DNA from 2 places in the Streptomyces sp. LaBMicrA B280 genome. Region 2 is predicted to be linked to the other one. Evidence: predicted binding sites of a transcription regulator. Region 2 holds the regulator's gene; the other holds the start of a gene.
The links. The regulator HrcA, encoded in region 2, represses chaperone genes, less so after heat shock. The targets are predictions, from matches to a motif close to TTNGCACTCNGNNNNNCNGAGTGCNAA.

Region 1: the regulator HrcA is predicted to act here: its motif matches at 2,950-2,976, upstream of groES (co-chaperone GroES).

The regions. Positions count from the first base shown of each region.
Region 1 is NZ_JBMJCT010000017.1:106,684-111,097, reverse strand. Features, by position in the region: gene ACLF5H_RS17360 (ester cyclase) at 1-656, shown strand, start outside; gene groL (chaperonin GroEL) at 747-2,372, opposite strand; gene groES (co-chaperone GroES) at 2,495-2,803, opposite strand; gene ACLF5H_RS17345 (hypothetical protein) at 3,122-3,742, opposite strand; partial or broken gene ACLF5H_RS17340 (polysaccharide deacetylase family protein) at 3,821-4,414, opposite strand, start outside.
Region 2 is NZ_JBMJCT010000005.1:181,407-185,820, forward strand. Features, by position in the region: gene ACLF5H_RS05370 (nitronate monooxygenase) at 1-723, opposite strand, end outside; gene dnaJ (molecular chaperone DnaJ) at 879-2,015, opposite strand; gene hrcA (heat-inducible transcriptional repressor HrcA) at 2,016-3,032, opposite strand; gene ACLF5H_RS05385 (MBL fold metallo-hydrolase) at 3,205-3,927, shown strand; gene ACLF5H_RS05390 (DUF3097 domain-containing protein) at 3,962-4,414, shown strand, end outside.

The DNA of each region.
Region 1 (4,414 bases), on a different contig from region 2:
ACCGGCTCATGGACGACTGGGTCGCGCGGGCCAGGGGGCGGCGGACGGCGACGCACACCCTGGTCGGCCAGGACCGCTCGGACGCCGCGCACCTGGTGGAGGTCGTGGAGTTCCCGTCGTACGAGGACGCGATGCGCGGCTCCGGCCGGCCGGAGAGCGACCGGGTCTTTGAGGAGATGGCCGCCCTGTGCGACGAGGCGCCCGTGCTCATGGACCTCGACGTGGTCCGGGCCGAGCGGCCGGCCGAGGACACCGTACGGCGCTTCTTCACCACCCTCGCGGGCCCCGGCGAACTGCCCCCGCTCAACGACCTGCTGGCCGAGGACGTGCACAGCCATGACCCGGTGAACCCGCAGGACACCATCGGCCTGGACAACGCGCGCGCCGAGTACCGCATGTGGCGTGCCGCCTTCGACTGCGCCTTCACCATCGAGGACGTCCTCGTCCAGGACGACCGCGCCTGCGCCCGCTGGACCTGGCGGGCCACCCACCGGGGCGACTTCCTCGGCATCCCCGCGACCGGCCGCGACGTCACCATGACCGGCACGACCCTCTTCCGCCTCGCCCCCGACGGCAAGATCACCGAGATCTGGTGGCAGCACGACCAGCTGGGCCTGATGCAACAGCTGGGCGCGCTGGACGAGTTGGAGAACTAGCGGGCGGCCGGGCGCGGCTGAGGGCGTACGGCGACGCGAAGGCCCGGCGCCTCCTGAGGGGTGCCGGGCCTTCGGTCAGAGCGTCGAGGCTCAGTGGGCGTGGCCGTGGCTGTGGCCGTGGCCCGCGGCCTCCGGCTCCTCTTCCTTCTTCTCGACGACCAGGGTCTCGGTCGTGAGCAGCAGGGAGGCGATGGAGGCGGCATTCTCCAGGGCGGAGCGGGTCACCTTGACCGGGTCGATGACGCCGGCCTTGACCAGGTCGCCGTACTCACCGGTGGCGGCGTTGTAGCCCTGCCCCTTCTCCAGGTCCTTGACCTTGGAGACGATGACGTAGCCCTCCTGGCCGGCGTTCTCGCCGATCCAGCGCAGCGGCTCGACGACCGCGTTGCGGACCACGGCGACACCGGTGGCCTCGTCGCCGGTCTTGTCGAGGTTGCCCTCGAGGACCTTGGAGGCGTGCACCAGAGCGGAGCCACCACCGGAGACGATGCCCTCCTCGACCGCGGCGCGGGTCGCGGAGATGGCGTCCTCCAGACGGTGCTTCTTCTCCTTCAGCTCCACCTCGGTGGCGGCACCGACCTTGATCACGCACACGCCGCCGGCCAGCTTCGCGAGGCGCTCCTGGAGCTTCTCGCGGTCCCAGTCGGAGTCGGTGTTCTCGATCTCGGCCTTGATCTGCGCGACGCGGCCGTTCAGGTCCTCCGACTTGCCGGCACCCTCGACGATCGTGGTGTCGTCCTTGGTGACGGTGATGCGGCGGGCGGAGCCGAGCACGTCGAGGCCGACCTGGTCGACCTTGAGGCCGACCTCTTCGGAGATGACGGTGGCGCCGGTGAGGACGGCCATGTCCTGGAGCATCGCCTTGCGGCGGTCGCCGAAGCCGGGGGCCTTCACCGCGACGGCGTTGAAGGTGCCGCGGATCTTGTTGACGACCAGGGTCGACAGGGCCTCGCCGTCGACGTCCTCGGCGATGATCAGCAGCGGCTTGGAGCCGGACTGGATGACCTTCTCCAGGAGCGGCAGCAGGTCCGCGATGGCGGAGATCTTGCCCTGGTGGATCAGGATGTACGGGTCGTCGAGGACGGCCTCCATACGCTCCTGGTCCGTCACGAAGTACGGGGACAGGTAGCCCTTGTCGAAGGCCATGCCCTCGGTGAAGTCCAGCTCCAGACCGAAGGTGTTGGACTCCTCGACGGTGATGACACCGTCCTTGCCGACCTTGTCCATGGCCTCGGCGATCAGCTCGCCGACCTGCTGGTCCTGGGCGGACAGCGCGGCGACGGCGGCGATGTCGGACTTCTCGTCGATCGGGCGGGCCGTGGCGAGCAGGTCCTCGGAGATCGCCTTGACGGCGGCGTCGATGCCCTTCTTCAGGGCGGCCGGGGAGGCACCGGCGGCGACATTGCGCAGGCCCTCACGGACCAGCGCCTGGGCGAGCACGGTGGCGGTGGTGGTGCCGTCACCCGCGATGTCGTTGGTCTTGGTCGCCACCTCCTTCACCAGCTGCGCGCCGAGGTTCTCGTACGGGTCCTCGATCTCGACCTCACGGGCGATCGTGACACCGTCGTTGGTGATGGTGGGGGCGCCGAACTTCTTGTCGATGACGACGTTGCGACCCCGGGGGCCGATCGTCACCTTCACCGTGTCGGCCAGCTTGTTGACGCCGCGCTCGAGGGCGCGACGGGCGTCCTCGTCGAACTTCAGGATCTTCGCCATGACAGCGGGAGCCCTCTCGAAATCTTGTGGGTAAAAGACGAACTGCGCCCCGGACGCCCGGCTTCGTTATCGGTCGCGGGGGCCAGGGGCGCAGCTCAGAGCAAAGGTTTGCTCGGGGTGAATTACTTCTCGATGATCGCGAGCACGTCGCGAGCCGAGAGGACGAGGAACTCCTCGCCGTTGTACTTCACCTCGGTGCCGCCGTACTTGCTGTACAGGACAACGTCGCCGACCTTGACGTCGAGCGGCAGGCGCTCGCCGTTCTCGAAGCGACCCGGACCCACGGCGAGGACGGCGCCCTCCTGGGGCTTCTCCTTCGCGGTGTCCGGGATGACCAGGCCAGAGGCCGTGGTCTGCTCGGCGTCGAGCGGCTGGACCACGATGCGGTCCTCGAGCGGCTTGATGGCAACCTTGGTGCTGGCGGTCGTCACGATCCGACCTCCCCCTTCGGAGATCTCACGGGGTTAACTGTCTGAGGTGGCGACCAGGTCGATCCGTCGTCGCGGGTGCCGGACCTGCCCGTCGCGTTGTTGGCACTCTCCAGTGGGGAGTGCCAGAGCCGAGACTATGACCGCGATTAGCACTCGGTCAAGCGGAGTGCCAATTACGCCCGGCGCGTCGGCCGAAAACGCAGGTGCGGGAGCGTTGGTCGGCGGGCGGAATCGGGCGTGCCGTACCAGGGGCTGCGCCCCCGGACCCCCGTGTCGGCCTTCGGCCTCCGTCCTCAAACGCCGGACGGGCTGGAAGGACTACAGGTAGTCCTCCAGCCGTGCCGCCGTCAGGTTTCGTCCGCGCATGGCGTCCAAGAGGCGGTCCGTGGGGGCGTCCGGGAGGAGGCGGATGATGTCGCCCCGGCAAAGGTGGTGCGGGCCCCGGGGGTAGGTGAGGCCCGTCGGCGTGAGGGTGGCGCGCCACAGGACGACGGCCGTGACTCCGCAGTCGGCGGCCGCGCGCAGGGTCGTCGGGTCGTACGCGCCCCGGGGTGGGCGCAGGAGGCGGGCGCGGCGGGCGCAGAGTGCGGCGCGCTGGACGGCGTACGGCGCTCCCGCCAGGGGGCGGGGCCCGGGGGCGAACCGGCTCACCGGCAGGTGGGGTTCTCGGAGCCCGGCGGGGCGGTCGGTGGCGTCGTAGGTGAGGAAGACGACCCGGTCGCGGGTGGGGACGTGGTCCACGACCGGGGGCAGGGGCGGGCGGGACGGCGGCGCGGCGAGCGGCCGCACCCCCTCCGCCGCCTTCCTGCCGAGGCGTTCGATGGGCACGACGGGCTGGGCGCACCCGGCGAGGAACAGGACCGCGGCGAGGACCCCGGCCGGGACGGCCGACAGCGCCGCGCCCCGCACCCGCCACCACTCACCGGCTCGCCGCCCCACCGGCACCCTCCCGGCCGGGCCGCTCACCCTCGCTCCGCCGGACACCTCACCGCGCCCCCCGTGCCCGGGGCGGGCGGTTCACAGGTAGTCCTCCAGGCGGGCCACCGCGTACCCCTCGCGCGTCACCTTGTTCAGGAAGCGGCGCATGTCGTCGACCATCGTGCCGTCCCAGTCGCTGCGGCCGCGGAAGTGGGTGAGGACGATGTCGCCCCGGCGCAGCCGCTGGTCGTCCTCGCGGAACTCCCAGTGGTCGACGTACACCTCCTCGTTCCAGATCGGGGCGTACTTGATGCCGCAGGACTTGGCGGCGACCAGGGTGTCCTGGTTGTAGTTGCCGTAGGGCGGGCGCAGGACGGTCGGGCGTCTGCCGAACTGCTTCTGCATGATGTCCTGCATGTCGCAGATCTCGTGCTTCTGCTCCTCGTAGGACAGCCCCGGCAGATAGGGGTGGGTGAGGGTGTGGTTGTTCAGGGTGTTGCCGTAGGACTGCGCCTTGCGGAAGTAGCCGTAGTCGTCCTTGACCAGGTAGTTGCTGAGGAAGGCGGTGTACGGGATCTTCAGGTCCCGCATCATCTGGAGGAAGCGGGGGTCCTTCTCCGAGCCGTCGTCGATGGTGAGGAAGACGACCTTGTTCCGGGTCGGGACCGTGGTGAAGACCGGCGGCAGGCCCCA
Region 2 (4,414 bases):
GAGGAAGGCGGTGCCCAGCTGGGCCGCGCGCGCCCCCGCCGCGAGGACCGCCGCGATCTGGGCGCCGCGCATGATCCCGCCCGCGGCGACGACGGGAATGTGCACCGCCTCACGGATCTGTGCGATCAGGGACAGCAGGCCGAGGCCGGTGCCGTCGTTCTCCGGGACGTCCCGGTGCGTGCCCTGGTGGCCGCCCGCCTCCACGCCCTGGGCGATCACCGCGTCCGCCCCGGCCCGCTCCACCGCGACGGCCTCCTCGGCGGTGGTGGCGGTGACCAGCGTGAACGTCCCGGCCCGCCGCAGCCGCTGAAGCGCCTCCCGGCTCGGCACCCCGAAGTGGAAGGAGACCACCGGCACCGGATCGTCCAGGAGCACCGCGAGCTTGGCGTCGAAGCCGTCGTCGCGGCCGCTGTCCGGATCGCCCAGCTCGGTCTCGTACCAGGCGGCCTCGCCCGCGAGCTGATGGGCGTAGACCTCGACCGCGCCGCTCTCCGCATACTCGGGCTGCGGCATGAACACATTCACGCCGAAGGGCCGGTCGGTGAGGCTCCGCAGCCGCTTGATCTCCTGGTACACGCCGTCGGCCGTCTTGTACCCGGCGGCCAGGAACCCGAGCCCACCGGCCTCGGACACGGCGGCGGCGAGCTCCGGGCCGGAGACGCCGCCCGCCATGGGGGCCTGCACGATCGGGTGAGGGAGAAGATCGGTCAGTGCGGAGGACATGACCGCATGGTGTCACGTCCCCCGAACAAGTCCGAATCGGGTGTCACGATCGGCATATTCCCCTACGCGCCCGGTCAGAGGCGGTGACGGCCACCGGTCGAAGGCGTCGACGGCCTCCGGTCGGAGGCCGTCGCGACACCCGTCGCGGCCGGCGGTCAGCGCCCGTTGAACGCGTCCTTCAGCCGCGAGAACAGCCCCTGCTGGCCCGGCTGGAACTGCCCCTGCGGACGCTCCTCGCCGCGCAGCTTGGACAGCTCGCGCAGCAGCCGCTCCTGCTCGGCGTCGAGCTTCGTCGGCGTCTGCACCTCGACATGCACGATCAGATCGCCCCGGCCGCCGCCCCGCAGATGCGTGACACCGCGGCCGTGCAGCGGGATCGACTGCCCGGACTGCGTGCCGGGCCGGATGTCGATCTCCTCCAGGCCGTCCAGCGTCTCCAGCGGCACCTTGGTGCCGAGGGCCGCCGCGGTCATCGGGATGGTGACCGTGCAGTGCAGATCGTCGCCGCGGCGCTGGAACCGCGCGTGCGGCAGCTCGTGGATCTCGACGTACAGGTCACCGGCCGGACCGCCGCCGGGGCCGACCTCGCCCTCGCCTGCCAGCTGGATCCGGGTGCCGTTGTCGACACCGGCCGGGATCTTCACGGTCAGCGTGCGCCGCGAGCGGACCCGGCCGTCACCGGCGCACTCCGGGCAGGGCGTGGGGACCACGGTCCCGAAGCCCTGGCACTGGGGGCACGGCCGCGAGGTCATGACCTGGCCCAGGAAGGACCGGGTGACCTGCGAGACCTCACCGCGGCCGCGGCACATGTCACAGGTCTGCGCCGAGGTGCCCGGCGCCGCGCCCTCGCCGTTGCAGGTGTTGCAGACGATCGCGGTGTCCACCTGGATCTCCTTGGTCGTCCCGAAGGCCGCCTCGTCCAGTTCCACCTCGATCCGGATCATCGCGTCCTGGCCGCGCCGGGTGCGCGAGCGCGGCCCGCGCTGCGACGCCGTGCCGAAGAACGCGTCCATGATGTCGGAGAAGTTGCCGAAGCCACCGGCCCCGAAGCCGCCCGCGCCGGCGCCGCCGGACTGCGAGAGGGGGTCCCCGCCGAGGTCGTAGACCTGCTTCTTCTGCGGATCCGACAGCACCTCGTAAGCGGCGTTGATCTCCTTGAACCGCTCCTGGGTCTTCGGATCCGGGTTGACGTCCGGGTGCAGCTCGCGCGCGAGCCGACGGAACGCCTTCTTGATCTCATCCTGCGACGCGTCGCGGCGCACGCCGAGAACGGCGTAGTAGTCCGTGGCCACTTACGACTCCGCCAGGATCTGTCCGACGTACCGTGCCACTGCGCGTACCGCTCCCATCGTTCCCGGGTAGTCCATGCGGGTCGGTCCGACCACGCCGAGCTTGGCAACCGCCTCGCCGCCCGAACCGTAGCCCACCGACACCACGGAGGTGGAGTTGAGTCCCTCATGGGCGATCTCGTGCCCGATGCGCACGGTCATGCCCGGATCCTTCGCCTCGCCGAGGAGCTTGAGGAGCACGACCTGCTCCTCAAGGGCCTCCAGGACGGGCCGGATCGTGAGGGGAAAATCATGTCCGAAGCGGGTGAGATTGGCGGTGCCGCCGATCATCAACCGCTCCTCGTTCTCCTCGACCAGTGTCTCCAGAAGGGTGGAGAGCACTGTGGAGACCGTACCGCGATCCTCGTGTTCGAAGGCGTCCGGCAGGTCCTCGACCAGCTGCGGCACATCCGCGAACCGCCGTCCCGCGACCCGGCTGTTGAGCCGCGCGCGCAGATCCGCGAGGGATGCCTCACCGAACGGCGCCGGGCAGTCGACCATCCGCTGCTCGACCCGGCCGGTGTCCGTGATCAGCACGAGCATCACGCGCGCCGGGGCGAGCGCGAGCAGTTCCACGTGCCGCACGGTGGACCGGGTCAGGGACGGGTACTGCACGACGGCGACCTGCCGGGTCAGCTGCGCGAGCAGCCGCACCGTGCGCGCCACGACGTCGTCCAGGTCGACGGCGCCGTCCAGGAAGTTCTGGATCGCGCGGCGCTCGGGCGCGGTCATCGGCTTGACGCCCGCGAGCTTGTCGACGAACAGCCGGTAGCCCTTGTCGGTGGGGATGCGCCCGGCGCTGGTGTGCGGCTGCGCGATGTACCCCTCGTCCTCCAGGGCCGACATGTCATTGCGGACGGTCGCCGGGGACACGCCGAGGTTGTGCCGCTCGGTCAGGGCCTTGGAGCCGACCGGCTCCTCGGTGCCGACATAGTCCTGGACGATGGCGCGCAGCACCTGAAGTCTGCGTTCACTCAGCATCGGCGCGCACCTCCAGCACGTCGTCCCCTCACTCGCGCGGTCGTCCCTCGGATGTCCGTCTTGGCACTCTTCGCATGCGAGTGCCAGCGTTCCCCGGTCAGTGTACGGCCGTGGGGTACGCATCGGGCAAGGTCGGTGCCCGCGCGACCCCGGCCCCGGTTAGCGTCGCGGTATGACGGTGACTTGGGAAGAGCACGGATGGGAGCGGATCACCGCCGGGGTGGGGCGGTGCCGGCTGCCGGGCTGGGACTGCACGGCGGGGCTGGTCCTGGGCGCGGGCAGGGCGCTGATGGTGGACGCCGGGTCGAGCCTGGCGGAGGGGGCCCGGCTGCGGTCCTCGGCCGAGGCGCTCGCCGGTGGACGTGTGACCCATCTCGCGCTGACCCATGTCCATTTCGACCATGTCTTCGGGGCACCGGCCTTCGCGGGGGCCGCGGTGTACGCGGCGGTGGGGGCGGACGGGGTGTTCCGCCGCGGCCGGGACGAGCTGCGGCACGACGCCGTCCACCACGGGCTCCCGGCGGACGAGGCCGAGGAGGCGGCGCTGGCGCTGGTGCCGCCCCGGCAGCTGGTCTCCGGGGAGCGGACCCTGGACCTGGGCGGCGGCCGCCAGGCGCTGCTGGCCAACGTGGGCCCCGGGCACACCGCCCATGACCTGGTGATCCTGGTGCCGGGCGAGCCGGAGGTGGTGTTCTGCGGGGACCTGGTGGAGGAGTCCGGCGAGCCCCAGGCGGGCCCGGACGCCGTACCGTCGCGCTGGCCGGACGCGCTGGACCGGCTGCTGGCGCTGGGCGGCGAGGACGCGCTGTACGTGCCCGGTCACGGCGCGGTGGTCGACGCGGCCTTCGTACGACGCCAACGGGACGCGCTGGCCGCGCGGTTCGGCGTGTCGTAGGCACGCGCCCGCCGCTTCTCCTATCGTCATCCGAATGCGCCCACCCGTCTCCCACCACCGCCCTTCCAACGAGGGCCCTTCGGGCCCGCGCTCCCGCCAGTACTCCGCCGACCTGACCCCTCCCTGGAAGAAGCCCCGGCCGGTGCCCGAGGTACCCGCCGCCCCGGGTCTGGTCGTGGAGGAGCCCGGCACCGGGTTCTGCGGGGCGGTGATCCGCTGCGAGGCGGGCACGGTGACGCTGGAGGACCGCTTCGGCAAGCACCGGGTGTTCCCGCTGGAGCCGCGCGGCTTCCTGCTGGAGGGCCGGGCGGTGACCCTCGTACGGCCTTCCACAGAACCGGCGCGCCCCACCCGCACCGCCTCCGGTTCCGTCGCCGTCCCCGCTGCCCGCGCCCGTGTGGCCCGGGCCGGCCGCATCTATGTGGAGGGCCGGCACGACGCCGAGCTGGTCGAGAAGGTCTGGGGCGACGACCTGCGCGTCGAGGGT